One region of the Oceanisphaera avium genome, then DNA from elsewhere that is predicted to be linked to it. Evidence: predicted binding sites of a transcription regulator. Region 1 holds the regulator's gene; each other region holds the start of a gene.

What was found. Region 1 encodes sigma-54, which starts transcription at its own class of promoters, with help from an activator protein. Its sites were predicted from a motif close to TGGCACNGTTTTNGCTT; they were not measured.
Region 2: a site for sigma-54 is predicted at 5,145-5,161, ahead of fliE (flagellar hook-basal body complex protein FliE). Genes of this name have one in related genera too.
Region 3: a site for sigma-54 is predicted at 5,922-5,938, ahead of flgA (flagellar basal body P-ring formation chaperone FlgA). Genes of this name have one in related genera too.

Annotation. Positions count from the first base shown of each region.
Region 1 covers NZ_CP021376.1:2,626,082-2,635,982, forward strand. Annotated here, with positions in the region: gene CBP12_RS12090 (YhdP family protein) at 1-116, shown strand, start outside; gene CBP12_RS12095 (carbon-nitrogen hydrolase family protein) at 169-990, shown strand; gene tldD (metalloprotease TldD) at 987-2,432, shown strand; gene yjgA (ribosome biogenesis factor YjgA) at 2,522-3,046, opposite strand; gene pmbA (metalloprotease PmbA) at 3,149-4,489, shown strand; gene CBP12_RS12115 (HPr family phosphocarrier protein) at 4,595-4,870, opposite strand; gene rapZ (RNase adapter RapZ) at 4,857-5,723, opposite strand; gene ptsN (PTS IIA-like nitrogen regulatory protein PtsN) at 5,733-6,179, opposite strand; gene hpf (ribosome hibernation promoting factor) at 6,182-6,469, opposite strand; gene CBP12_RS12135 (RNA polymerase factor sigma-54) at 6,493-7,947, opposite strand; gene lptB (LPS export ABC transporter ATP-binding protein) at 8,034-8,759, opposite strand; gene lptA (lipopolysaccharide transport periplasmic protein LptA) at 8,762-9,292, opposite strand; gene lptC (LPS export ABC transporter periplasmic protein LptC) at 9,261-9,809, opposite strand; gene kdsC (3-deoxy-manno-octulosonate-8-phosphatase KdsC) at 9,806-9,901, opposite strand, start outside.
Region 2 covers NZ_CP021376.1:1,277,059-1,286,959, forward strand. Annotated here, with positions in the region: gene fliI (flagellar protein export ATPase FliI) at 1-1,150, opposite strand, end outside; gene fliH (flagellar assembly protein FliH) at 1,137-1,973, opposite strand; gene fliG (flagellar motor switch protein FliG) at 1,970-3,016, opposite strand; gene fliF (flagellar basal-body MS-ring/collar protein FliF) at 3,009-4,703, opposite strand; gene fliE (flagellar hook-basal body complex protein FliE) at 4,730-5,044, opposite strand; gene CBP12_RS05865 (sigma-54-dependent transcriptional regulator) at 5,297-6,724, opposite strand; gene CBP12_RS05870 (sensor histidine kinase) at 6,949-7,953, opposite strand; gene CBP12_RS05875 (sigma-54 dependent transcriptional regulator) at 8,171-9,625, opposite strand.
Region 3 covers NZ_CP021376.1:1,306,936-1,316,836, forward strand. Annotated here, with positions in the region: gene flgE (flagellar hook protein FlgE) at 1-1,230, opposite strand, end outside; gene CBP12_RS05970 (flagellar hook assembly protein FlgD) at 1,242-1,940, opposite strand; gene flgC (flagellar basal body rod protein FlgC) at 1,947-2,366, opposite strand; gene flgB (flagellar basal body rod protein FlgB) at 2,363-2,764, opposite strand; gene CBP12_RS05985 (CheR family methyltransferase) at 4,127-4,948, opposite strand; gene CBP12_RS05990 (chemotaxis protein CheV) at 4,967-5,881, opposite strand; gene flgA (flagellar basal body P-ring formation chaperone FlgA) at 6,058-6,807, shown strand; gene flgM (flagellar biosynthesis anti-sigma factor FlgM) at 6,890-7,210, shown strand; gene flgN (flagellar export chaperone FlgN) at 7,212-7,625, shown strand; gene CBP12_RS06010 (LPP20 family lipoprotein) at 7,741-8,148, opposite strand; gene CBP12_RS06015 (FlgO family outer membrane protein) at 8,138-8,890, opposite strand; gene CBP12_RS06020 (flagellar assembly protein T N-terminal domain-containing protein) at 9,188-9,901, shown strand, end outside.

The sequences.
Region 1 (9,901 bases):
TAGGGCCAGTAGTGGATGTATTTACTCGTATTAAATACCGAGTGACAGGCCCTATTAGTGAGCCTAAGGTGACTGAGCTTGGTCGCGATAAAGATCGTATTACCTTGCCAGAATAAACTATTAATGAGCGCTAAGCTTTGGCTCGTCCGTCTAGTATAAGGAGCACTTATGCAATTAGTGGCCCTACAAATGCATGCCAGCTCAATATGGGCAGACAATCGTTGCACCCTGGCAAGCTTACTTGAACAACTCCCCAGTGCCCGTCCCTTGTTAGTGTTATTGCCCGAAAATGCAGTGGTATTTGGCAATCGTGAAGCAGTGCTAAGTCATGCGGAATATTTAGGCGAGGGGCCCATCCAAGCACAATTTAGCGACTGGGCTAAACAGCATAATATTTGGCTAGTGGTGGGCTCTATGCCCACGCACATCGAGCACCAAGACGCTATTCATGCCACGAGTCTGGTTTATAATGAGCAAGGGCAAAGAGTAGGCCATTATCATAAATTGCATTTATTTGATGTCGATGTTGCAGACAGCCAAGGCCGTTACCGCGAGTCTGATACTTTTAGCGCCGGTGAAGAGTTATGTCTTATTGACAGTCCATTCGGGCGTTTAGGTTTATCTATCTGTTATGATTTGCGCTTTGCACATTTATACAATGCTTTACGTGAGCAAGGGGCCGAGATTTTATTGGTCCCCGCCGCCTTTACCCAAGTGACAGGACAGGCCCATTGGCAACCGCTATTACAAGCTCGCGCCATTGAAAATCAGTGTTATGTGATTGCGGCAGGACTAGTGGGCGAGCAAGGTTCGCGACCCACTTGGGGGCACTCAATGATTATTGATCCCTGGGGGGAGATAAAAGCCAGTTTAGCAACAGGATCAGGGCTTGTGACTTGTCCTCTAGATAGTGCACACTTAATGAATATTCGTCGTCAAATGCCGGTGGCAGAGCATGCTCGCTTTAGTACGACTTGGAGAAATAAATGAGTATTGAACAAATCGAGCGCAGTATTTTGGTGCCGAATGAGCTAGATATGGCGTTATTAAATGCGCAATTAGCGCGCTTAAGTCGCCACCAAATTGATTTTGCGGATCTGTACTTTCAAAACAGTGTGCATGAGTCTTGGGTACTAGAAGATGGCATCGTTAAAGATGGCAGTTATAACATAGAGCAAGGGGTGGGCGTGCGCGCCGTAAGCGGTGAAAAAACCGGCTTTGCTTATTCCGATGAATTAACGGCCAGTGCGCTAGATCAAGCCGTGGGCGCGGCGCGCGGAATTGCAGAAAAAGGGGGCGATGGGCGTTTTAAAATAGGCAAGAGTCAGATTATTACACCTCGTTATATGGCCGTTAATCCGCTAGATAGCTTAACGCGTGAGCAAAAAATTGAACTGTTGCAACAAATGGATGCCTTTGCTCGCAGCCTAGATAGTGCCGTAAGCCAAGTGATAGTGTCGATTTCTGGCGTGTATGAAGAGATATTAGTGCTGGCCACCGATGGGACACTGGCCACCGATTTGCGCCCGTTAGTACGTCTAAATTGCTCAGTGTTAGTCGAGCGCAATGGCCGACGAGAGCGGGGCGGCAGTGGGGGTGGCGCACGCTTAGGCTATGACTATTTCTTAGAAGAGATTGATGGCCAGCCCAGAGCCATGAGTTATGTTAAAGAAGCGGTACGCCAAGCCTTAGTTAACTTAGAAGCCATAGATGCCCCCGCGGGCAGCATGCCGGTGGTGTTAGGTGCCGGTTGGCCCGGCGTATTATTACATGAAGCAGTGGGTCATGGTCTTGAAGGGGATTTTAATCGCAAAGGCTCTTCGGCGTATGCGGGCCGCATCGGTGAAAAGGTGGCCTCTCGCTTGTGCACCATAGTCGATGACGGCACGCTCAGTGATCGCCGTGGCTCATTATCGGTAGATGATGAGGGCACGCCAGGTGCGTATAATGTGTTAATTGAAAACGGCATTCTTAACGGCTATATGCAAGATAAGCTCAATGCGCGGCTTATGGACATGGCACCCACGGGCAATGGTCGTCGTGAGTCTTATGCGCACTTGCCGATGCCTCGCATGACTAATACCTATATGTTAGCGGGTGAAAGTGCGCCTGAGGATATTATTAAGAGTGTGAAAAAAGGCATTTATGCGCCTAATTTTGGGGGTGGCCAGGTAGATATTACCTCAGGGCGATTTGTCTTCTCAGCCTCAGAAGCTTACCTGATTGAAGACGGTAAAATTACCGCGCCCATTAAAGGTGCAACGTTAATCGGTAATGGACCTGAGGCCATGAGCCAGGTATCCATGGTAGGCAATGATTTAGCCTTGGATGCAGGGGTTGGCGTGTGCGGTAAAGAAGGTCAAAGTGTGCCAGTGGGAGTGGGCCAGCCGACATTGAAACTTGATCAGCTAACCGTGGGCGGCACGCAATAGCCCTCGGGCAGCTATAAGTTAAAAAAGGCACCGCATCTGATGATGCGCTGCCTTTTTATTTTTTCTGACGGCTGCTAGCTTACCGCTTTTTATTCTTCTTTAATATTCGCTTTCAAATACTGAAATAGCTCGCGATAGGCGGCAGGCGGTAAGCCGGCTGCTAGCTCACGCCGCCCTGTGCGAGCCAGTTGTCGTAATTTCTGCCGATCTAACTGACGATGCTCTGCCAAAATTGCGTTTACGCCTTTATCGCCTTCTTTAATTAAGCGATCTCGCCACAGTTCAAGCTTATGGAATTTAGCATTTACCACGGCATTTTTGTGCTCAAAGCCGGCTAAGGCTTGTTGGATATCGCTAACATCTCGGCTGCGCAATAATTTACCCACATAAGACATATGACGGCGCAGGCCCTCATGCTTACCTTTTAGCCGATGCGCGAGGTTGATGGCTTCTGCTAGGTCTTCATCGAGTGGGATCTTAGCTAATTCATGAGGCTCAAGCTTAACCAAGTCTTCACCCAGCTTTCTGAGAGCTAGGCTTTCTCGCTTCATTTCACTCTTACTCACCCATTCAATTTCTTCTTCTGGCTCTTGGGCTGTGGCTCGGCGGCGCATAGGCTTTTCCGTATTAATGAACATGACATATATATTACCAGCTTCTCCCAAGGCGCGCAGGGGTCTGTTATGCTAACTGCAAACTGAGCCAGTGAAATTATTATGACCCTAGCAGATATTCAAACCGAACAGCGCCAGCTTGAGCTGGCAGTAGAGCAAGCGCTTGAGAGCGCCAAACGCTTAGGTGCCGACAGTGCAGAAGTGTCTATTAGCCGCCAAACCGGCTTATCCGTGAACACTCGAAATGCTGAACTTGAAAATATTGAGTTTAATAAAGACGGCGCACTTGGTATTGCCGTGTATCGTGATGGCCGTAAAGGCTCGGCGTCTACCTCTGACTTGCGCCCCGATGCAATTGCGCGCACCGTAGCCGCTGCGCTTGATATCTCGCGCTACACTAACCCTGATCCCTTTGCAGGGCTGGCGCCGGCTGATGACTTAGCTTGGGATGCCCCTGACATTGCCTTATGCTTTCCCGAGCAACTCACCCCTCAAGATGGCATTGAATTAGCGCTAGAGTGTGAGCAGCACGCGCTAAATCGAGACCCGCGCATTAAACAGTCAGACGGTGCTAGTTTTTCCAGTAATGTGGGTATTAAAGTCTATGGCAATAGTCATGGCTTTGTTAAAGGCTATGCAGCTAGCCGTTTTGGGCTAAGTTGTGTGTTAATTGGTGAGCAAGATGGCGACATGCAACGCGAATATGGCTATACCTCAGCGCGCAGCTTACATGATATCTGGACACCCAAGCAGGTGGCAGACGAAGCGGTGACCCGTACCTTAGGGCGCTTAGGGGCGCGTAAGATTGGTACTCAACATGCGCCGGTATTGTTTCATCCCGATGTGGCAGCTAGCCTATTTGGTCACTTTGTAATGGCGATCAGTGGCGGCAGCTTATACCGAGAGTCTTCTTTTTTACTGGATGCGCTGGGACAGTCAGTTTTTCCAAACTGGTTTGAGATTAAAGAGCGCCCCCATCTAGATAAAGGCTTGGCCAGCTCCCCGTTTGATAATGAAGGCGTGCGCACCGTTGAGCGTAAAATTATTGAGCAAGGTAAGCTGCAAACCTATTTACTCACCAGTTATTCGGCGCGCAAGTTAAACCTTGCCCTTACGGGGCACGCCGGTGGTATTCATAACTGGGAAATTGCTAATACGGGCCAAAGCTTTGAGCAGCTGCTTAAAGAAATGGGCACCGGCTTATTAGTTACGGAAATGATGGGCCAAGGGGTCAATATTGTGACCGGCGATTATTCCCGCGGTGCGGCAGGCTTTTGGGTAGAAAACGGCGAAATTGCTTATCCGGTAGAAGAGATCACCATTGCCGGTAATCTCAAACAGATGTATCAAGGTATTCAAGCGGTAGGCACAGATACCGAGTTGCGCTCTAGTTTGCACACGGGTTCGGTACTGATTGATCAAATGAAGATTGCCGGTCAGTAACGCCTTACGTTATACGTAATAAACCCAAAATACCGTCTATAAAGACGGTATTTTTGTAAGGGGGGTTGGCGTCTTTTCGTATCACGTACAGCGTACGACTTGGTCTTATTCTGCCTCGTTAAAGCGCGCGGCGACTAAGTCGGCTACCGCGTCCATGGCGGCGGCGGCGTCTTTACCTTCGGCCACTACCCGTATGGCATGACCCTGGGCAGTTTCTAGCATTAATAACCCCATGACGCTGTTCGCCGGCGCTTGCTTACCTTGGCTACACACGGTAACTGTGGCAGCAAACTGCTCGGTCACTTGCACCAGTTGCACGGCGGCGCGGGCATGAAGGCCTAGCTTATTAACGATTTGTAAGTCGCGTTCAACTTTTTGCATGTTGTTTTTCTAGTGAGCGGTGGCGCAGTTGTACGCTTTTGTCCATTTCTTTAAACGACTTAGCTAATTGCTCAACTAAGTAGACAGAGCGATGTTTACCACCGGTACACCCAATCGCCACTGTGACATAACTGCGATTGTTTCGCTCTAAGTGGGGCATCCAGGTGACCAGTAAGTTTTCGATTTGCCAAAGGTACTTAGTCACTTCCAGCTGGCTATTTAAATAGGTAGCTACCGGTTCATCCCGGCCGTTGAAAGGCCTAAGTTCATCAATCCAGTGGGGATTAGGCAAGAAGCGGGCATCAAAGACGAAGTCGGCATCTTGAGAGATACCAAATTTATAGCCAAAAGACTCAAATACCCAATTTAGCTCGCGCTCTTTCTTACCTAGAATGCGCGCGCGAATAATTTCGCTTAAGTCATGAATACTTAACTCTGAGGTATCAATACGCAAGTCAGCCTCAGAAGATAAGGGGGCCAATAAGTGCGTTTCTTCACGAATGGCCTCATCGAGCGTTAAGCTCAAGCGAGACAGCGGGTGGAGACGGCGAGTATCACCAAAGCGGCGGATCAGCGCTGCATTATCGGCATCAATAAAGATACTGGATAAATTCACGCTCTCAAGCGCGCGGACATCGTTTAAACAAGCTTCTAATTTTTCGCTGCTATCGGGGAGGTTGCGCACATCGATACTCACCGCCACTTCGCCAGGCTTATTTAAGCGCATTTTAACTAACTGGGGGAGCAGCTCTACTGGCAAATTATCGACACAGTAATAGCCTAAATCCTCAAGTACCCGTAACGCCACGGTTTTACCCGATCCAGAACGACCACTGACGATGACCAGCTGCATATCGGCTCCTTAGGAAGAGATCATGATCTGATAGAGCTCGTCGTCGCTTTTAGCTTGGCGCAGCTGCTTACAGATCTGCTTATCACTGAGCTTTTCTGCAATCAATGACAAGGTTTTAAGGTGTTGTTTACACTCTTGCTCAGGCACGAGCAAGGCAAACACTAAACTAACGGGCTGATTATCGATGGCATCAAATTCCACCGGCTCAGCAAAAGTGAGTAGCACAGCGGTGGCTTGGTTTTCATCACCAATACGACCATGAGGAATAGCAATGCCGTTGCCAATACCGGTACTGCCCATTTTTTCCCGTGCTAAAAGGCAGTCAAACAATTGTTGACTGCTAACGTTGAGGTGTTCTGCGGCGAGCTCGCTGATAATTTCCAGCGCCCTTTTTTTGCTCGAGCAAGGGACGGCACTTCGCGTGCAGTCCCTGCTTAGAATATCGGCGACTTCCATGGTTATTTTTGCTTGAGCTTCTCTTTATGTTTAATAACTTGGCGATCGAGTTTGTCGAACAAACCGTCGATGGCAGCGTACATGTCTTCTTGTTGACAAGTGGCAAAAATTTCACCACCGCTGAGATGAATTTTAGCTTCGGCAATTTGCTGTAGCTTCTCTAGCGTTAACACCACATGCACTATGGTGATGTTATCAAAATGGCGCTCGAGTTTAGCGAATTTATTATTTACATAATCACGTAATGACTCAGTGATTTCAACATGATGTCCGGTCAAGTTTATTTGCATAAGATCTTCCTTCTAGGTTCGCCCTACAGCAGGCGTTTACGCTGATTGGAAGGGGGTATGGCCAGTGACTCACGATACTTGGCTATGGTCCGTCTGGCCACTTGTATCCCCTGTTCGGCCAATAGTTGAGCGATTTTACTGTCACTCAATGGCTTTACTGGGTTCTCTGCCGCGACGAGTTTCTTAATAAAGGCGCGAATCGCAGTGGAAGAACACTCACCGCCACTTTCGGTGCCTACGTGGCTTGAGAAAAAATACTTTAACTCAAACACTCCTTTAGGAGAGTGCAAAAATTTCTGAGTAGTAACGCGAGAAATAGTCGACTCATGCATCTCTACTACTTCGGCGACTTGGTTGAGTACCATGGGCTTCATTGCCTCAGCACCATACTCAAAGAATGCCTGTTGTTGTTCAACAATACAATTAGCAACCTTGAGTAAGGTCTCATTTCTGCTTTCTAAACTCTTGATAAACCACTTTGCATCTTGAGTATGTTGGCGAATAAACTGGCCATCTGCGCCTTGCTTACCTTGTGCCATAGCGGCATAGGTTTGGTTTAATCGCACCTTAGGCAAGGTCTCTAAATTGAGCTCGGCTTTCCATATGCCTTGTTGTTTGGTCACTAATACATCGGGAATGACATATTCAGAGTTATGCTGCAATAAGGTATTACCGGGGCGCGGTTCTAGCTGTTGGATTAAAGCTAACACATCTCTTAGCTCGTCTTCTTTAAGCCGAGTAAGGCGCTGTAAGGTACGATAGTCGCGATTACCTAATAGCTCCATGTGTTCATCGATAAGCAAGAGCGCTTCGTCGAGCCATAAGGTCGTGGGCTCAAGCGCCAGTAACTGTATTCGCAAACACTCTTGTACGCTGCGCGCGCCTACGCCCAGTGGATCAAAATGCTGAATTCGCTTTAGAACCGCCGTCACTTCGTCGGCTTCTATGGCTTGGTCACCGCCATTGACCGCGGCCAAGATATCTTCTAGCTCGACGCTGAGATACCCAGCGTCATCAATCGCGTCAATAATGGCTAAGGCAATGGCCTGGTCGGTCTCACTAAAGGGCGTAAGCTGCATTTGCCATAATAAATAATCTTGCAGAGTCTCGGTGGTTTCACCCTGATAAAGCGTATCTTCTAATCCCTCAGGAACTCCCCCGGTGCCTGCCGTACCTGCAGAGGCGGTATAAATATCGTCCCACTGGGTATCCATGGGCATTTCATCAGATAGTTGATGCTGCTCCATGGCTTTATCGGTGGCCATTTGCTCGTCTTGAGCGCTAGGGAGCGGCGCTAATTCTTCATCTAACGCCGACTCGTCGGCTTCTTCTTGCTCTAACAGCGGATTATTTTCCAGTGCTAGTTGAATTTCTTGCTGCAACTCCAGACTCGACAGCTGCAACAAACGAATCGCTTGTTGCAGCTGCGGGGTCATAGTGAGTTGTTGCCCCATACGTAATTGAAGAGTTGGCTTCATAGTTGTAAAAACCCTTTCATAGCAACCAAAAGTCCTTTCTTATCAACTGCAGGGGAGGGCTGTTTTAACATCATCTAGGAGGATGCTTACAGGCTAAATTGCTCGCCTAAATAGACTTTTTTCACCTGTTCGTTAGCGAGAATTTCTGCGGGGGTGCCAGCGGCAATGCGATGGCCATGGCTAACAATATAAGCGCGCTCACACACATCAAGCGTTTCTCGAACGTTATGGTCAGTAATCAACACCCCTAAGCCACGATCACGCAAGTGCAAGATAATTTGCTTAATATCCAACACCGAAATGGGATCAACCCCAGCAAAGGGTTCGTCCAATAAAATAAAGCGCGGATCGGCGGCTAACGCGCGGGCAATTTCTACTCGTCGGCGTTCCCCACCCGATAAGCTCATGCCCTGGCTGTGGCGAATATGGCCAATGTTAAACTCTTCGAGCAGCTGTTCCATTTTTTGCTCGCGCTCATTGGCTGTTAAATTTTTACGGGTTTGTAGCACCGCCATAATATTATCCGCCACACTTAAGCGGCGAAAAATAGACGCCTCTTGAGGTAAATAACCAATACCTGAGCGGGCGCGCACATGCATAGGCTGGTGGCTAATGTCTTCATCGTCAATGGTAATGCGGCCAGCATCGCGCTGCACTAAGCCCACTATCATGTAAAAAGAAGTGGTTTTACCCGCACCATTTGGGCCTAGTAGGCCCACAATTTGACCGGTGTTAACGGTTAAGCTCACATCTGCTACCACTTGGCGGCCTTTATAGCTTTTTTGTAGACCGCGAGCTTTCAGGGTTGCCATGATTAAGGGTTAGCCTCTTTATTATTCATCTCTTGCAATTGCTCAGGCAAAAATACGGTTTTTACCCGTCCTTGATTGCCTTGACCTTGCGCCTCCATTTGCTCGCGGTCGATGTCATAGCGAATACGATAGCCGGTCACTATGTTATCGTTTTGCTTTAATTGTGCATTATTGAGCAAAGTAATGGAGCGAGTTTTAATGTCATAGGTAATCTGTTTAGCCTGAGCGTTTACCGGCTGGCCGCTGTCTAGTACTTGATAGTAAGTGGCAGGTGAGCCGTACGCGGTCATGGTTTGCAAGCCTTTATCATTACGGGTTACCACTAATTTAGCGGCGCGCACATCGAGTGTGCCTTGTTTAACGATAACATTATCGGTAAAGGTCACTTTATTGTTGGCCAGCTCCACCAATTGACTGCCTGCATCTATGGTGACGGGCTCTTTATAATCGGCTTCTTTAGCTTGAGTGGTACTCATGCTCAGCACTAATAGTGCCGCAAAGCTAAGGAGTCGTGTAGGTTGCCTGAGTATCATGCAGTAGTTCCACCGTTTGTTGATCAATCTGTCCCAGTAACCCTTGGCCGTGGGCCTGATAAGTGGGGCTGCTCAGCTGTACCGCACGATTTGAGCGTAGCTGATTATTAATAAAATCCAGTTCTAAGTATTCAGTGGTCAGGGTTTTGATCACGGCCTGAGCTTGTAAACCCTTGCCGATGACATTGCCATTTAATACGGCGTTGTCATCGGTGTTAATCATGCCCTCGTCGCCACTGAGACGCCACTGCGGCTCACCATTGGGGGTGTAAAGCAAGATAACAGGTTTTTCCATTAGGGTCATGGTGAGCGGCTCATAGTGCTCAGCATAATCGGCGTTTAAGCTTCTATACGGTAATCCTAGCTGATTAAACTGCACACTTTTTAAGTTTTTTGCAATAAAATCAGGTTGATAGTCTTGTTGACTAGCCGGCTTAGTGGCCACAGGCTTAAACCATTGCCAGCTAATAAGCGCCACTAAAAATAAACCGCCAAACGCCCATGTTTGTCGGCTCATATACTCATACCTTGGGCTTGTTCGAGTACACCTTGTGCTTCTAAAATTAGATCGCACACTTCTCGTACACAACCTCGCCCGCCTTTAAGCTG
Region 2 (9,901 bases), 1.3 Mb from region 1:
CATAGGCTTGCTTTACCGCACGGGCTTGCTGCTGATGCTCTTGAGTGGTGACTGCGGTCATGACGCGGCTAATGGACTTTTCAATATCAATGGCTGGGTAATGGCCGCTATCGGCTAATTGGCGGGATAACACAATATGACCGTCTAAAATGGCGCGCGAGGCATCGGCAATGGGGTCTTGTAAGTCATCGCCTTCGGTTAACACGGTAAAAAAAGCGGTGATACTGCCCTGCCCCTCGGCGCCATTACCGGCGCGCTCCACTAAAGCAGGTAAGCGAGCAAACACCGAGGGCGGATACCCTTTACTGGCCGGCGGCTCGCCCACGGCCAGTGCTATTTCACGCTGCGCCTGAGCATATCGAGTTAGTGAGTCCATCAGCAGCAATACATTTAGGTTTTGATCGCGAAAATACTCGGCTAACGTCAATGCAGTTTCACAGCCTTTAAGGCGCATTAGCGGCGATGCATCTGCGGGTGCGGCCACTACCACTGCTCGCTCTCGCCCTTCCAGCCCTAAAATTTCATCAATAAACTCTTTTACTTCTCGGCCCCGCTCGCCAATTAAACCCACTATCACCACATCGGCTTTGGCGCCGCGGGTCATCATGCCTAATAGCACACTTTTACCCACCCCAGAGCCGGCAAATAAGCCCATGCGCTGACCTTGACCCACTGTAATCAAGGCATTGATGGCGCGCACGCCTACATCCATCACTTCACGTATAGGTTTGCGGGCCATGGGATTTAAGCGTTGGGCACTAAAATCAGCGGTATTGCTAGTAACAATGGGGCCTAAGCCATCAAGCGGCTGGCCAATACCATCAATCACGCGCCCTAATAACTCCATGCCTACCGGCACGCCCTCGCCTTGGCCAACAGGCGTCACCCGCGCACCTGGGATCACGCCTTTAAGTGATTCACTGGGCATTAAATAAAGTTTATCGTCAGAAAAGCCCACCACTTCGGCATCCATATCGCCAAAGAGTGTTTGAATTTTACACAAACTGCCCACAGCTGCGGTACAGCCCACGGCTTCTAACGTGAGCCCGACAACGCGGGTTAATTTACCACTAGCGGCCATGGCCGGCACTAAGCCTTGAGTTTGGTAGCTGGCCAGTCTTTTAGATAAGGAAGGACTAGTCTGTACCATGGAAGCGGGCCCAATTTGCATGTAAAAAATTGGCCATTAGCTCATCAATACGCCGCGCTAAACTGACATCTAGCTCAGATAAGGCCGTTTTTACTTTGACATCGCCGCGCGCCAAACTCGGCTCGCTTATTAACTGCCAATGGCGCTTCGCTAAGCTGCGCTCATCAAAGTGTGCTTCTAAAATCGTTAAGTCTTCGGGATGGACATACAAAGTGATAGCGGTGGTGTCGCCATGATGTTCGGTGTTGGGCAAGGCAGAGATAGCTTCTTGTACGGTCGCTAACAATAATTGCGGCGAGGTGGTCGCTTCTTGTTTTAATAAATTACGAGCCAGCTCAATGGCCAAGGTGACTAAGCTTTGCTCAACGACTTTATCGACTTGCGCTAATGGCGCTTGCAGTTGAGAGATTAATTGTTGCCACTGCGCTACTTGCTCGGCAATCTGCGCTCGCCCCTCTTCTAAGCCTTCTTCTTTGCCTTGGCTTAACCCCGCCTCGTGGCCTTGTTGTAAACCCGTTAAGCGTCCTTCTTCTTGGCCCGCCGCTATCCCCTCTTGTTTACCTTGGGCAAAGCCTTCTTCATAGGCGGCTTGGCGAATTTCTTCTAGCGCTTCAGCGGTGAGTGGCTCAGGTTCTTCCGAATAGTCTGGCACTTCTTCTACTAGTGCGGCTTGGCGCTTAATGTTTAGTGCTTGTTCGGCGTCAGCCACGGGGGCGGCGTTAGCATCACTTAAGTCAGGCCAAGCCCAATTATCTAATTCAATGTCGGGGTTAAGCCCAGCCGGAATACGCCCCGGCTTAGCGCCATAGGGATGGCGACTCATATAAAGTCATCTCCACCACCTTTAGCCAGCATTAAGTCACCACTTTCTGCTAAGCGACGGGCCACGGCCAAAATTTCTTTTTGTGCCAATTCAACATCACTCACTCGCACCGGCCCCATGGCTTCTAAGTCATCTTGTAGTAACTCAGCAGCTCGCTTAGACATATTGTTTAAGAACTTATCTTTAAGCTGATCATCGGCGCCTTTTAAGGCTCTTTGTAGCAAGTCACCGGTTACTTCACGCAACAACATTTGTATGCCTCTGTCATCCACATCAATCAGATTTTCAAAAACAAACATTAAGTCTTGGATCTTCATGCTCATTTCTTCGTCTTCATCACGAATGGCATCCATTAGGGTGCCTTCAATGGCGGTATCCAAGTAGTTCATAATATTAGCCGCCGCTTTTAAGCCGCCCATTTTCGCCGCTTTTGCCCCACTTTGGCCGGCAAACTGTTTCTCCATAATATCGTTTAGCTCTTGCAGTGCCGCAGGTTGGACTTCTTCAAGCTCGGCAATTCGCATCACTAAGTCTAAGCGTACTGGCTCCGCAAATTGTTGCAAGATTTCTGCAGATTGCTCAGGATCTAAATAAGATAAAACAATAGTTTGAATTTGTGGGTGTTCATTTAAAATAATACCTGCCACTTGGCGAGCATCCATCCACTTTAATGAATCAAGACCACGAGAGCCGGCGCCGGCACTAATTTGATCGACTAAGCGCCCCGCTTTATCTTCACCTAAGGCCGCCACTAAGGCATTACGCACAAAGTCTTGGCTGCCTACGCCAATTTTGGTAAAGCGCTGAATATCTTCAATAAATAAGCGGTGCACCGCCCCCACCCGATCGGGGCCAAAATCACCAACTGCCGCCATCTTCATGCCTAGGCGTTGGACTTGTTTTGGGTCGAGGTGGCGAAAAATTTGCGCTGCATCTTCTTCGCGCAGGCTAAGCATTAATAAAGCCGCTTTTTCGGTGCCGGTCATTTTATCCAGCACTTTACGTTGGTCTTCTGTGACCGTTAGTTGTTCTTCACTACTCATCGGCTTTCACCCAATCTCGAATAACTTGCGCGGCTAAGTCTGGCTCGTTAGCGACCAAGGCGCGAATAGCACTTAGCACATCTTCATCTTTATTTAGATCAGGCAATTGTAAGCGCCCTTCGCGAATACCAAACATGCCCTCATCTTGCTCGGCTTGTTGTGCCAATAGCGTTAAGTCATCACTGCCTAATAAGGCATTTTGGCCATCTAAATCAAACTCAGGCGGTAACTCTTCTTGGCCCAGTAAACGGCGCACCATGGGTCGTACTAAAGTAAGCAGCAACACCACCAACACAATCACCGCACCTATAATGCGCATCATGTGTAAAAACCACGCTTGCTGATAAAACGGCATGCCAGTGACTTCATCCATTACTGGACGATTAAAAGGCACGGCTACCACTTCAATGGCATCGCCGCGGCTTACATCAAAGCCAAGGCCACCGCGTAATAAGCGATCAATACGGGTGAGCTCTTCTTCATTAAGGGGCACCCGCGTCACAGTGCCATCTTCACTCACGACTTCTTTATGATCCACAGCTACCGACACCGTTAAGCGGCGCACATCGCCGGTGGCGTTTTGGCTATGACTAATGGTGGTGTCGAGCTCAAAGTTACGGGTCGCCTCTTTTCGTGAGCGATCGTTGCGCCTTTGTTGCTGAGCACTAAGCTCACTGGCATCTTCTGGAATATCAGACTCACCGGGCGGTTGATTGGTCAGCGCCCCAGGAATACCCAGCGCGCCTAGGCCAGAGCTGGTGTCTTCCATGACCATTTCGGAGCGCACCGCCGGCAGATCCGGGTTAAAAGATTTAACGGTTTGCTCGGTGCGAGTAAAGTCTAAGCGCACATCCACTTCGGCGGTATAATTACCAAGCCCTAGTACCGGACTCAAGATAGCGTCGATTTTTTGACGATATTCACGTTCTTGTTTTTGTTGTAGTTCAAATTCTCGACGGTTACGCGCCGATAACGGATCTTGTGAGCCGGAATTTAACAGCCGACCATTTTGATCCGTCACGGTAACTTTATCGGGTGTCATTTCTGGCACCGCCGAAGCCACCGTATCTACAATAGAGTCCACTTCTTCTTGGCGCAGCGTACTGTTACGGCGCAGGTTTAGCACCACAGTGGCACTGGGTTGGCGCTTATCGCGCACAAAGACGTTTTCTCTAGGAATGGCTAATAGCACTTGCGCTTTACTAACACTATTAAATTGCTCAATCACGCGTGCTAATTGGCGCTCACGGCTTAAGTTAAGTCGCTCACGCTCTAAGCGCTGACTAATACCAAAGCCGGGATCGGATAATAAAATGGAGTCACCCTCAGGCGGGGCTTGCTGCAAACCAGAGCGGCGCAGATTTAATTGAATATCAGAGAATTTATCGGCACGCACCAGAACGGTATTGCCTTCAATTTTATATTCTACTTTTTGGCTATCTAAATAATCCAGAGTTTCAATCAGCTCTTGATTATTGTACATGCCCAAGGGGCGCATTTCGGGCTCTTTGCCCCACAGCAACAGAAATACCGCCAGCGCTAAGCAAATTGCCAGCGCCAACACAATAATCACCTGTCGCAAAATATCGGTATTGCCCAATAGCGCAAACGGCGTGCTTTTTTGCTCTTCTGCCTCCAACGAGTTTTCATCGCTGGTGGTTAGTGCATTTTTGTCGGTATCCGCCATTGGATTATCAGCCACCCATCACTTCCTTATACCGGCATATTCATAATAGTTTTATAAGCTTCCACTACTTTGTTGCGCACCTGTACTGTGGCATCAAAGGCAATACTGGATTTTTGTGCCGCTATCATGACACTTTCAAGGCTAACTGACTCATCACCAGTTTCAAAACGGGTACGCAAATCATCGGTGCTGTGCTGTAAACCGTTAACATTGCCTACTGCTTGGCTGAGTAAGGCGGCAAAATCTTGCTGGGGCGCCACATTATTCGCTGGCACCAATGGGCGCAGCTCACTTTGCATGGCCTGCATTTCTGACAATAAAGATGCAGCTTGAATATCCATGGGCGTAGGCTCCTGCTTACATAAAGATAATTAGAGAGGCTGTGAATACTTAGGAGGGGCTATTTCTTTCACTCCAAGCACGCAGCTAATACTAAGCACCATGCAAAACATAGGCCAGCATGGCATAAACGTGGCGGTTATTAGAAAAGAGCCGGCGTTTAGCTAAAGCCTAAGCGCCGTTGGCAGACTAGATGGCAACCACTGTACGGCATAAGATGCGCGCATTACAAAGTGCAAGGCGAGTTCTGTTAACTAAATCTCAAAACCTACTTCACGCATCCGCGCCAGTTTATAGCGCAAGGTGCGCGGGCTAATACCTAATTGCGCGGCTACTTGTTGGCGATTACCGTCATGAGCTTGCAATGCCTGCCAAATAATTTGTTGCTCTTGGCTGGCCAACTCTTGGCTTAAGTCCTGTGCTTTTGCAGTGTAATTGTCACTTTTCTCCGGCGCACTGGCTGCAAAAGGCTGAGTAGCTGTGGGCTGATTTATAGCAGTTGAGGGCTCAGTTACAGGCAGCGATTGCAGTGGCGCTAATAATTCATCCAGTAAAATATCTGCTGCATCTATTTGCTCTCCTTGCGCTAAAATTAATGCCCGCTGAATAACGTTACCTAATTCACGCACATTACCTGGCCACTGCCACGCTTGTAATCGTGCCTTGGCGCCCTCGGTTAAGGTAACTTGCTTGCGCCCAAGCTCTTGGGCATAGCGCTGCACTAAATACTGTGCCAAGGGCACTATGTCTCCGGGGCGCTTGGCCAAGGCTGGCCAATGCAGCGGAAACACATTTAATCGATAAAATAAGTCTTCTCTAAAGCGCCCCTCGCGCACCGCTTGGCGCAAATCACGGTTACTGGTGGCTAACACGCGCACATCTAAGCTAATGGTTTTTCGCCCGCCTAAGCGCTCTACTTCTCGCTCTTGTAACACCCGCAGTAATTTTGCCTGTAGGTTTAAGTCCATCTCGGTAATTTCATCAAGCAACAACGTGCCCCCATTCGCCTGCTCAAATTTACCAGGGTTCGCTTGCACCGCACCGGTAAAGGCACCTTTTTCATAACCAAACAAGGTTGCTTCTAACATATTGTCGGGAATAGCCGCACAATTTATGGCAATAAAAGCGGCATTCGCGCGCTCCGATTGTTGATGAATATAGCGCGCTAGCACTTCTTTACCGGTGCCACTGGGGCCGGTGATCATGACGCTAGCACCCGACTCCGCCACTCGCTTGGCTAATTGTAATAACTGAACACTGCTGGCATCGCCCACTATGGGTTGACCATCATTGGGGCTGGCTTCCACCACATAACGCGACACTAAATTTAATAAGGTATCTGGCGTAAAAGGCTTAGCTAAATAATCCACAGCCCCGGCGCGAATAGCAGTGACTGCACCCGATACTTGGGCATACGCCGTCATCACTAATACCGGTAAGCCTGGAATACGCCGATTTATCCAGTCCAATAAGCCAAGGCCATCCATTCCCGCCATTTGCACATCGGTGATCACCAGCTTGGTGCTGTGCTGTTGCAGCCACACAATAGCCTGCTCGGCACTATCTAGGCCGGTGCAAGAAAACCCTGCCAACAATAAGGTGTCTTGCAGCGCTTCTTGCAAGCCGGTATCGTCTTCTACTAATAAGATATCAACCACTTCTGGCTGCACTTCTTGAGTCATGAAACACGGCTCCTTAATCTGGGTAAAGGGTGAAGCGGACCACACAACCGGTAGCATCTATACAACAAACCAAACCTAAAACCTCTTTGCCACGCAATACACGGAACAACACGGACGAAGAGCAAAATAAAAAAGACGAGCAACTATTTTTTGTAAGGTCTTACTCTCCGTATTTTTCGCTATTGTCTCAGCTTAAATTTTCCGTGTATTTCGTGGCAAATACTTTAACTTTTAACCTTTTTAGGTAGCCACAAACTAAAGCAAGTCCCTTTACCTAGCGTTGATTGCACCGATACTCGCCCTTGGTGGGCATGCATGACTGCCGCCACCGCAGCTAAGCCAAGGCCGGTACCCTGAGTGCGGGTAGTAAAAAATGGCGTAAAAATACGCTTAATCAGCTCAGCCGCCATACCTTTACCATTATCTTGCAGGCGAATTTCTAGCTCATTATTAGGTGCAGTTAATAATTGCAGCTGCACTTGGCTAGCTCCTGCCTCCACGGCGTTTTCTAATAAATTAAGCACTATGCCTTTTAAGGCATGCAAATTACCGAGCACTTGGCTATTAGCTAAGCCTTCACTAAGCACATGGTCTTTTAGCGATATTTTTAGCGCTAATACATGCCCCGCCGCCTCCACGCATTGGCTTAATAATTCACTAATACTGACGGTATCGGCTAACGGCGCTTGTTCAGGGCGGGCAAATAATAAAATGTCACTAATTTGGCGCTCAATATCATTTAGCCTCGCCACTAAGCGCTGTTGAAATTGGTTACGCTGTTGCTCAGATAACTGCGGCGCCGCTAAATTAGCGCCATAGAGCATAGCCGCAGAAAGTGGGGTACGAATTTGATGGGCAAGGGTGGCGGCCATTTGGCCAAGGGCGGCTAAGCGCTGGGCATGGCTTTGCTGCTCCACCCAAGCGCGGGTGGGCGTTAAGTCTGTTAACTGAATAAGCTGGCCGGGCTGGCCTTCTACATGAGCAATTGCCAGCTGAATGCGCCGTCCGTTTTTTAAAGAGACTTGCAGGCCATCATCAGGTTGGGGCGCAAAGGCACGAGCAATAACGCTAGACCAAGGTTGGTAAAGCAGGGGGTCCCCTAACATAGTTTGTGCTGCAGGATTAACCAGCATGACCTTACCGCGCCCGTCTAACCACACCACGCCGCTGGGCATGGCGTTAACTAACGAAGTCATAATGGCGGTATCTGGCACCAGATCCACAGGCATAGTTTCAGCTACATAACACAAGTGATAGCTAGATCATTCAATAAGCATGCCACTAAGTGTGAATGGTGATCAGGGACTGGGGACTCGTTGCACACAAACACTGGTCGTTCGGCGCGGCTTTAAACTAATCCCTAATCCCAAGTGCCTAATTCCCGCTCTCTAGTACTTGGTTCAGCTTATCTATAACTGCCGGCTGACAGCTTCAAGCTTACGGCTATCATTTGGTAATGCCGTATTTTTTCATCTTCTCTACTAAGGTAGTGCGGCGCATGCCAAGATGCTCGGCGGCGCGGGCCACCACGCCATCATTCACTTCTAAAGATTGGCTGATCATGTCCATTTCTATATTAGCTAACATATCTTTTAAATTTACGCCATCAGCAGAGAGAGTCGGCGCCATAAAACTCGCCTCTTCTTCGTCATCATCTAAGCCCTGAAAATTAAAAAAATCTGCTTCGTTTTCTGCCACACCCTCTGGCTCAGATTGAAACATGGCTGATAGCGCATCACGTTCATCCAGCTCATCAAAGGAGCGGATCATTAACGAGCCTTCACTAGCAGCGCGATATTTAGCCGGTAAGTCGGCAAGCTCCACCATTTGGTTAGGACATAAAATAAACATCCGCTCTACCAAATTAGATAACTCGCGCACATTTCCTGGCCAGTGCCATTGCTTTAGTGAATCTATGGCCGCCGGTGAAAACGAGATTTCAGCATTATGAGTAATACGGTGGCGACTAATTAGCTCATTAAGCAATAGCGGAATGTCTTCTTGGCGCTGGCTTAACGCCGGTGCCTCAATCGGGAACACGTTTAAGCGATAATATAAGTCTTCACGAAAGCGCTGCTCATAAATCATTTGCTCTAAATCGCGATGGGTGGCGGCAATCACGCGCACCTTAGCAGTAATAGAACGAGTGCCGCCGACACGTTCAAAAGTACGCTCTTGTAATACACGCAATAACTTTACTTGCATCGGCAGTGGCATATCGCCAATTTCATCTAAAAACAGCGTGCCGCCCTCAGCTAACTCAAAGCGCCCTTTACGCGCCGTTACCGCACCGGTAAACGCGCCCTTCTCATGACCAAATAATTCGCTTTCTAACAGCTCCGCCGGAATAGCGCCGCAGTTAATGGGTACAAAAGGGCCCGATGATTGCAAAGACAATAAATGGATGGCGCGTGCAATCACCTCTTTACCGGTACCCGACTCCCCTAATAACAAGACGTTGGCCGGCTTATTGGCCACTTGACGGATCAGGTTTTTTACCTCGGTCATGGCCTCACTCTCACCAATTAGCAAGTCGTGTAAGCGGCAATCTTGATCACTGGAAATGAGTACCGGCTGCCAATTTCTCGCTTGTAGCAGTAAAGAGGTGAGCTCATCATAAGTTAGTGAAGCTAAGGTGCCGAGCAAGTTGTCTTGGCTACAAACCGTGTCTACCAAGCTAATAAAAGCATGATGAGGAAAAGCGTCTAATAACTCACTTAAAGGCACATCGGTCTCACCGACTAATACCGTCATGCTTTGCGGCTGGCTTTGTAACCAGTTTTTATCTTCCGCTCGGCTGCCACTGCGCCACTCCACCTGCATAAACGACAAGATGGACTCCAGCCTTAAGCGTCGCTCCTGATTGTGATCCATGATCAAAACGCAGCCATTAAAGCTCATAGGAACTATATCCTTACAATTCAGTTATTATTTGACGCATTTTCACAATTGATATTAAATCGCAGCTTTATTTTAACCAACAACTAAACACGACTTAACACAGTGCAACTTTGCATAGTATGAGATGCCGTAATTCTGACACAAGCGTCAAAAAAACTCGAGCCCTACAGCGTCATCTCAGCAGTAAATATGACTTAGATCAAAAGCTCAGACTCAAAAGACTCATTTAATGACACAAAACGTGAGCCTAACGACAATTTGAGAGAGAAAGGTTGG
Region 3 (9,901 bases), 1.3 Mb from region 1:
AGCTTGGAAGTTACGCTGCGCGGTAATTAAATCGACCAGCTCGGAGGTTAAGTCGGTGTTAGATTGCTCTAACGCCGCCACACTTACCTTACCGAAAATACCAGTATTAGGCTGGCCGGTAACTGCCTCGCCCGATAACAAAGATTGGCGCCATTGGGTATCACCAATTTGCGTTAAGCCCTGCTCGTTAGGAAAGCGCGCCATGGCCACTATGCCTAAATTTTCTGTAGAGCCATTACTGTAAGTGGCTTGTACTAACCCATCCGGGCCCACATCCACCTTAGTTAAACGCCCTACTGTAGTACCGTCTTGGCGAGACTCAGTGATCTCAAAGGCACCGGAGTTAAGCGTGGCATCAGGGATCTTAATGTTTATCTTTTGACCTGCGTCTGAACCATTAGTAAAACCTAAAGCAACCGTCTCAAACTCTGTAGGTAATGGAGCAGTTAATACGCCGCTGTTATCAAAGGTTAAATCCAAGGTATCACTGGCAGGCGTACCACCTTGTTTCATTTGTCCATCAACTGCCACCCGCATTTCCCATTGGTTGCCAGTGATAGCAGGAACAACATTCGGATTAGGACCAATCTTAGTGAAATACTGAGTGAGCGTATGTGTATCACCCATAGAGTCATAAATCGTCATCGAAGTGGACGAGGTATAGGTCGCGGAGTCTTCGCGATCAAAAGGGGTCGCGACTCGGTCCATGGCATTAGCTTTTACCGGCAAGTTAACGCTGGTGCGAGCTTCTGCAGTTTGCTGCGGCTGGCCGGCTTTATCTGGTATGCGCAGCGGCTGTGTGCTATTAATGCCTAAGCCAGCAGGGGAGCCGTCGCTGTTCGCTTTATAGGTTTGTAAAAAGTGCCCTTGAGAGTTAGTTACAAAGCCTTCGTTATTTAAGCGAAATGCGCCAGCTCGAGTAAAGGTACGATCCAGTGAGCCAATTTCGTTAGACACCACAAAGAAGCCACTGCCGTTAATCGCCATATCGAGCGAGTTATCGGTAAATTGCAGTGCGCCTTGGTGAAACTGCTGCGATACGGCGGCGGTTTGTACACCACTACCGGTTTGAGTTTTGGCGTTAGCAAAAATAGAGTTGGCATAGACATCAGCAAACTCGGCGCGCGACTCTTTAAAACCGATGGTGTTAACGTTAGCGATGTTATTTGCAGTAACGTCGAGGTCTTTTTGGGCTGCGTTAACGCCGCTTAGGGCAATATTAAAAGACATAGTTGTGCTCCTTACGCCGCTTTACGGCCAGCAATTTCAAGTACTTGGTTCAAAGGAACACCCCCTAAACCAGATAAATTAACCAAAGTCGGACTATTAGCACTACCCAAAGTGACGCTATCTACCCGGCCAAAGGCCAATGCATTAAGATCTTCACGCTTATCATTCACTAAGCCGCTGATCTTAATTTTGTAGCGCCCTGCTACTGCAGGCTCGCCATTTTCTTGTAAACCATCCCACGTAAAAGGCACGTTGCCTCGCTGTGGCCCCTCTAGCGCAATTGAGCGCACTAACTGACCTTGTTCATTTTCAATGCGCACTAATACGTTATTAGCGCCCTCGCCCGTTACTGCCACGCCGTCTACCGGCTCTGCTTGATCCCAATAAGCAATGTTACTGGGTAGCAATACTTTTTGGCCCACTAGACTTGAGGCCTGCAGCGCTTGGCTAGAAGTCATTACCTCACTTAAGCCAGATAACTGCTCACCCATTTTACTAATGCCATCGGCACTGGTAAAAGCGGTCATTTGGGCAATCATGTCGGAGTTATCCGCCGGTTTAAAGGGGTCTTGATAGGCCAACTGTTGCGTCATTAGGGCAAAAAAGTCTTCTTGCCCTAATTGCGCACGACTGGGATCTTTAGCTTTTTCTGCAGGGCTTTGTTCGCCCGGCCATTTCATGCCATCTAGATAATCTTGGTTAATTTGCATGGCTTATTACCCCTTACCAAGACGCAGTGTTTGCTGCAGCATCTGCTTAGCGGCATCTGCTACTTGCACGTTAGTTTGATAATTACGTGAGGCACTGAGCATGTCGGTCATTTCTTCCACTACATTCACATTTGGCTTATAAATAAAGCCCTCGGCATCTGCCATAGGATGATCGGGATGAAATTCTTTAAGTAAGGGCTTATCCGTTTCGACGATGCCCATCACCTTTACGCCGACACTTTCTTGACGATCTGAAAGCGCCTGGTTTAAGTCGGCGGCAAATACCGGTTTACGCGCGCGGTAGGTTTCATTAATACTTGAGCTCACACTGTCGGCGTTCGCCAAGTTACTGGCTGTGGTATTAAGGCGCACCGACTGAGCGCTCATGGCGCTGCCGGAAATATCAAATACCTTAAATAGGCTCACATTGATTCTCCTTTAATGGCTTTTAACAGGCCGCTTATCTTGTCATTTAAAAACTCAAGCGAAGCTTGGTATTGCAAGGCGTTTTCCATGTAATTATTACGCTCGGTTTGTACATCCACCGTATTGCCATCCCCAGTATCAGGCTGATTAGGCACTCTAAACTGCACCATACCCGGCGGCGCAATATCTACCGCAAAGTGCTGCTGGTTAGTGCGCGCCAATGAAAAGCCTTGGCTGTTTTGGGCTTGGCTTAGCGCCGCCTGAAAATCCACATCTTTGGCTTTATAGCCAGGCGTGTCGGCATTGGCTAAGTTACTGGCTAATACCTCGGCGCGATTAGAGCGCGCCGTTAAGGCGTGCTGATGTATCCCAAAGGCTTTATCAAATGAAATCGCCACCCTGCACCTCGTATCTCGTTAATTAGCGGCTTGCCGCTGCGGCAGTCTGTTGCCACCTTGGCCAAATTAAGCGTTTATTCACTAGTAAATTGAATATTACACGCTTATTTATCGCCTCTTACTTATCTTGATTTATATTAAGCAAAAGCCGTGCCAAGGTTATAACGGTAAGTTAATGAGTCGCCTCCGCCATCCTGACAAAAGTCAGGATCTGGTTTACGTCTTGAAACAAGATACCGAGGCAAGCTCGGTATGACGGTATAGTTGTTTAGCTGTCATCCTGATGAACATCAGGATCTCTTAAAGTATTGAGTCGTGGGTATGAGATACCGGAGCAAGCCCGGCATGACGATACGAGGTGATGTTGGGTTATGCCGTCATCCTGACGAACGTCAGGATCTAGTTTACGTCTTGAAACAAGATACCGAGGCAAGCTCGGTATGACGGTATAGTTGTTTAGCCGTCATCCTGATGAACATCAGGATCTCTTAAAGTATTGAGTCGTGGGTATGAGATACCGGAGCAAGCCCGGCATGACTATAGGGAGTGATGTTGGGTTATGCCGTCATACTGACGAAAGTCAGGATCTGGTTTACGTCTTGAAACAACATACCGAGGCAAGCTCGGTATGACGGTATAGTTGTTTAGCTGTCATCCTGATGAACATCAGGATCTCTTAAAGTATTGAGTCGTGGGTATGAGATACCGGAGCAAGCCCGGCATGACTATAGGGAGTGGTGATGGGTTTAGCCGCCATCCTGACAAAAGTCAGGATCTGGTTTACGTCTTGAAACAAGATACCGAGGCAAGCTCGGTATGACGGTATAGTTGTTTAGCTGTCATCCTAATGAACATCAGGATCTCTTAAAGTATTGAGTCGTGGGTATGAGATACCGGAGCAAGCCCGGCATGACTATAGGGAGTGGTGATGGGTTTAGCCGCCATCCTGACAAAAGTCAGGATCTGGTTTACGTCTTGAAACAAGATACCGAGGCAAGCTCGGTATGACGGTATAGTTGTTTAGCTGTCATCCTGATGAACATCAGGATCTCTTAAAGTATTGAGTCGTGGGTATGAGATACCGGAGCAAGCCCGGTATGACGATACGAGGTGATGTTGGGTTATGCCGTCATCCTGACGAAAGTCAGGATCTGGTTTACGTCTTGAAACAACATACCGGGGCAAGCTCGGTATGACGGTATAGTTGTTTAGCCGTCATCCTGATGAACATCAGGATCTCTTAAAGTACTGAGTCGTGGGTATGAGATACCGGGGCAAGCCCGGTATGACGATACGAGGTGATGTTGGGTTATGCCGTCATACTGACGAAAGTCAGGATCTTGCTTTAAAAGATAACGAGGCTTATTTAATGCGATAAATAATGCCGGGGTTACAGCGGATCATTTCAAATTTATCTGATAATCCGGTTAACGACTCAGAAGCACCTAATAGCAAATAGCCTCCGGGGTTTAGGGAGCTGGCAAATTGATTGAGGATTTTCGTCTTATTAGCCGGTGAAAAATAAATAAGCACATTTCGACAAAAAATAATGTCAAATTTGCCTAATAAGCTATAGCTATCCAGTAAGTTAAACGGGCGAAAACTCACCATGTTTCTCACTTTTTCTTGCAGCTGCATCTTGCCCTCAGCTAGCGGCGTAAAAAAGTGACTTCTGCGCTCAGGCGACAAACCTCGCGCTAGCGATAAACTATCGTAAATTCCGGTTTTGCACTGTTCAAGCATACTGGCCGAAATATCGGTGGCCACAATTTGCAGCCCCGGCAAGCTTCCCGGCTTTCTTGCTTGATACTCTAGAGCGGTCATTGCAATAGAATAAGGCTCTTGGCCAGACGAGCTGGCCGCAGACCACACTTTTAAAATTTTCCCAGGCTTGGCTAATTCCGGAAATAACTTTTCTGTGAGTAACGTAAACGGATAGGTATCGCGAAACCACAGGGTTTCGTTGGTAGTCATGGCGTCAATCACGGCGGTTTTAAGCTCACGCTCGCGCATATTCATCGACTTAACCATGAGATCGTTAAGCGACTCAATTTTAAAGCGCGCCAGCAAAGGCGACAGCCGGCTTTTTACCAAATACTGTTTATTATCACCCAATACGATCCCGGTACTGGTTTCTAAAAAACGGCAAAAAGTTTGATATTGTTCGTCGGTCAGATTTTTCATCCGTTTCCTTACAGAAATTTAGAATGCAGCCTTCACGGCCGTTGCCAGCTCGTCGGGATGGAATTTGGCGATAAAATTATTGGCGCCGACTTTTTCAATCAGTGCTTTGTTAAACACACCACTTAAGGAGGTATGTAAAATAATATGCAAATCTTTAAGGGCTGCGCTATTGCGAATCTCTGCGGTGAGCGTGTAGCCGTCCATTTCTGGCATTTCCACATCAGAAATCACCATTGATAACTGATCAAGAATGGGGCCATTTTCTGCCAGCTCGCGCAATTTATTCAAAGCAAGCTTGCCGTTCTCTACCACTATGCACTCAATGCCTAAGCTTTCTAGCGTCTTTTGAATTTGGCGCCGTGCCACTGAAGAGTCATCAGCCACTAAAATCGGCTTTTGGGTAGCTGATTTTAAGTCTGAAACTTCATCCACTAATTCTTGTTTTACGTTTACTTCTCGTGGAGAAATTTCATCAAGAATTTTCTCTACATCTAAAATTTCTACTAACTCACCGTCTATTTCGGTGACGGCCGTCATATAATTACTGCGCCCCGTACCTTTAGGCGGTGGTAAAATGTCTTCCCAATTCATATTGACGATGCGCTCGACAGAGCTCACCAAAAAGCCCTGCACTGAACGATTATATTCAGAGATAATCACAAAACTGGTGTCAGTTTGTTCTACTGGGCGCCCGCCCATGGCCTTACTAATATCAATAATAGAAATGGTTTGACCACGAATATTAGCCACGCCTTTGATCACCGCATTACGCTGAGGGAGCGCCGATAACTTGGGGCACTGCAATACTTCTTTTACCTTGAACACGTTAATGCCAAATCTTTGACGGCCGTTTAGCCGAAACAGTAGTAACTCTAATCTATTTTGACCCACTAACTGTGTTCTTTGGTTTACCGAGTCGAGTATCCCCGCCATCGCAGTATCTCCCTTCACACCATGCTATTATTTTTAGCCCTGGCATATTTAATGCATGTTTCATGCTTCTTAATATATTCAGCACCAGCTTAGCACCCGCTAAAAACTGGCGCCATTCGCGCATAACCGAGACGTGACATCGGCCACTTAATTTACATATCGGCCAAGAGGGCAGAATGCTTAAAAGAATTTTATTAATATTAACAGCCGCTTTTTCACGTATTAGCACTTTACTCGGGCTTGGCGCGCTGTTTCTCTTACTGCTCACCGCTACCACAGCGCAAGCACAATCTTTAGGTGGCAGTAGTGTGCACGATGAAATTCGCCGCTACGCAGAGCAGTACGTTAAAGATCTCGTCCCCTTGCAACCAGAAGATAAATTGTTGGTTCAAGCGGCTAGCATAGATACGCGCCTTGCCTTAACCGAATGTCTAGGACAGTTAACCGCTGATATTCGCGGTTCAGGAGATGTAAAGCGCAATACCCACGTGTATTTAAAGTGTCATGAAAACCCCGGCTGGGAGATTTTTGTGCCGGTGCGAGTTAAAATACTTAAGCCGGTAGTCACGGCGGCTGACCCTATTACACGCAATACTTTGTTACAGGCGCAGCACCTAAGCGTGGATTATCAAGATGAAGTGTTATTGCGCGGTGATATTTTTAGTGATCCTAGCGAGCTTATTGGCTCGCGTAGCAAACGAGACTTGCGCGCCGGACAACCTATTTTAAGCAGCCAATTATGTGTAGTGTGCAAAGGCGATAGAGTCAGCATTTTGGCCCAAACCGGTGGCTTAACTATTAAAACCGACGGCATCGCTAAAGAAGATGGCACTTTTAATGATAGTATTAGAGTCAGTAACGTGAACTCAGGCCGAGAGATCAGTGCGCGCATTATTAGCGCCGGCCAAGTACAAGTGCGACTATAAAGTTGGCTGCTAATTATTCCTAAAGTTATTAAAGTCCACGCCGATACCCTTGTACGCAGCAGCAAAATAGGACTTTCATATTATGGCTATCGACAAATTACCTTCAGGAGTTGGCACTAATGCCCCACTTCCTGCTAACAAATTTAAGCAAAACGTGAGCACAGACACCCCGAGCACGGCCGCACCCAGCACCAGCGTGGCTAAGCAAGACTCGGTTACTCTTACCTCCCAAGCAAAACACTTGAGCCAAGTGCAGCAATCTTTGGCAAATGCGCCAGCGCCAGACAATAGTGTTCGTCTTGAAGCGCTGAAAAAAGCCATTAACGAGGGCAGCTATCACGTAGACAGCGATCGACTGGCAGCCAATATCTCCCGTTTTGAACAGGATTTAGAAGGCCTCTAATATGTCGCTTGCTGCGCTATTAACTCAACAGAAATCCCAACTTGAGCTTTTGTTAGAGATCACTCAACAAGAGCTTGAGTTGATCGTAAAACGCCAAGCACTAGACTTACCCGCCTTAGCTGAGCGCAAACAGACACTGCTGATTAATATTCAAAATACCGATGCAGAGCTGGCAAGTCATGAAGAGCGCGAGCGTTTAACCACTGATTTTCAACCGCAAGTAGACAGTCTTCGTCAATTAGTCACTACCTGCCAAGAGCAAAGTGCGGTCGCCGAGCAATTACTTGAACAATCTCTAAATGGCGTGCGCCAGCTCGCTAATATTTTAAGCCGTCTGCACGAGCGCCAAAGCATGACTTACGATCAAAAAGGTCATACTAAAGGCATCAATAAAGGCAGCGGCTTTAAAGTGTAGTTTTACTGTTAAACGCTAAATTGAAAGATCCTGACTTTCGCCAGGATGACGGCTGTTTTTCGTCATACCGATACTGAATCAAGTTCTGCATGACGGCTCCGGTATCTCTCGTTCTTTATCGTCCAAGGCGCAGATTTTCATACAGTTTTAAATCTAGCTCTAACTCAGTAATGTACATATCGCCATCGGGATAACTGTTCACTACGCGCGCACCGCGCACCACACCGCGGCTACTGTTAGTGACAGGGCCATCTTGTAAAATATTGCTGTTAGTTACGCTAGAGCTAGAAGTTAATACCCCACTGAGTTGTTCGGTTAGCTCACGATAAGCGTCTAATTTAGAGGCGCGCATGGCGTGGAGTAATTTTTGCTGCGGATCTTGTGGCTGTTGCAAGCTAATAGGTGCATATCCTACAGCATACAAATGATTTTTAGCCGCCTTGGGGCCCCCCGTTGGCTGTTGGCTACAGGCAACTAATGGCCATAACAATAAAGCAATTAATAGCCCACGCTTATTTAGCATAACGGCTCCTATATTCAGGGGTAATTACTTGTACTTTTGGCTCTGGCCCTTGGGCTTTAACTAAACTGGCCACCAAATACTGTGGAATAAACTGCTGGGCGCTCCCAATCACGCTGTTATCGCCCATGGAAATTAAGCGCGCATTCACTAATTTACCACCAGAGGTATCACTAATGGTGCCGTGAACTAAATATTGAGCGCCAATGCGTGAGCTAAGTTGGCGATAATCGCGGCTCGTACTGAGATCGCCCTCAGGAGTAATGCGAATAAAAGGCAGCGTTTTAAAGTCCACTACCCGCAAGCCATATTGATTAAGTTGAAACATCATGGTCTCTGACAATAAGCGGCCAAATTCACTTTGTGTTTTATAATCTTCTTGATCCACAAAACCACTAACGGCGATGCCAGAGCCCGCATTTAATTGGTGACCACTGGATACTAAACGATAAGCCAATGCTGACATATGTTGCTGTAATTGCGTTTGCCCGCCCACTAAAGAAGGCCCAGCTTGAGGTAAATACGCACTGCGCGTACCCGCACTCATGCGCATCGGAATGCCATCTTGGCTATGACGAGGCGATACCTCAGGTGCAACTAATGGCCCTAAGGGTTTGCGATTAATATAATGAGCCGCATGATCATGGGGCAGATAATGATTATTAGCATCAAACTGCTGCTCTTCTGTATTGGTACAAGCACTTAGCCCTAGTACCATTAGCAGAATAAGAGATCTGGTCATCATGACTCCATAAAATAAAATGCCCACTTGGGCTAGCTGACTAAGGCTATCGGCCTAGCACTGGCAAACTTTACTGCTCGCCCGCATTTCCTAACCTAAGCGGCAAAAAAATGCCGTTTATTTCACTACGCTTTATTTATCATTAATAACGCGCTAGCCGCGGCTAGCAAAGGCTGAAGCGCTAAGAGTCATCTTGCTGACTATTTAATATTACTAGTAGGCAAGCTTTTTGCATAAACCTTGCCAACAATTGATTGCTGAGCCATATATCTTTTGCTCGCTGCTAACTAGGACGCTATCGTGTCAAAAAAAGCCCTGTTGCCCACATTAGTATTACTACTGCCGCTTGCGTTTAGCGCGCAGGCTGACTGGTATCAAGCAGAAGGCTCGGCGCCCCTTGGCCAAGGAATAGAAATGGCGCGCCAGCAAGCCATGGAGCAAGCTCTTACCGACGCCCTACTTCAAGCAGGCGCCTCGGTGGCGACGGTACAGTCCGTTACTAATGGGGCGCTTTCTGGCCAGCGACTGGATATTGCCGCTCAAGGTGAGCTAATGGATTATGTAGTGACTAATGAGCGCCGCTCACAAGGACGGTTATGGCTGACCTTGCGCGCCGATATTTGGCCCAACCCTCAGCAAGTACAAGCCCAGTGCGCTAGCCGTTATCGCCCTGGCATTAGCCTAACGCCCTTTGCGCTGCAATATCCTGAGCAAGGCCGATTTGGGCAAATTTATGAACTGGGACACGCGAGCAGCCAACGCTTAGCCCAGCATTTGGCGAATAGCGTCAACTTAATGACTCAACTTGATCATCAATTATTAACCGACTCTCACCTACCGCGCAGCCAAGGCCTACGTAAAGGCAGTGATGTACTGGCTAATAAACAACAATCGCGCCTGCTGCTCAGTGGGGTGATCAATGACATTAGTATGGAAGATGGCAACTGGTTAGCTTGGCAAAAAAAACGCCAAGTGCGCCAATTTTCAATCACCATTCACTTAGAAGACAGCTTC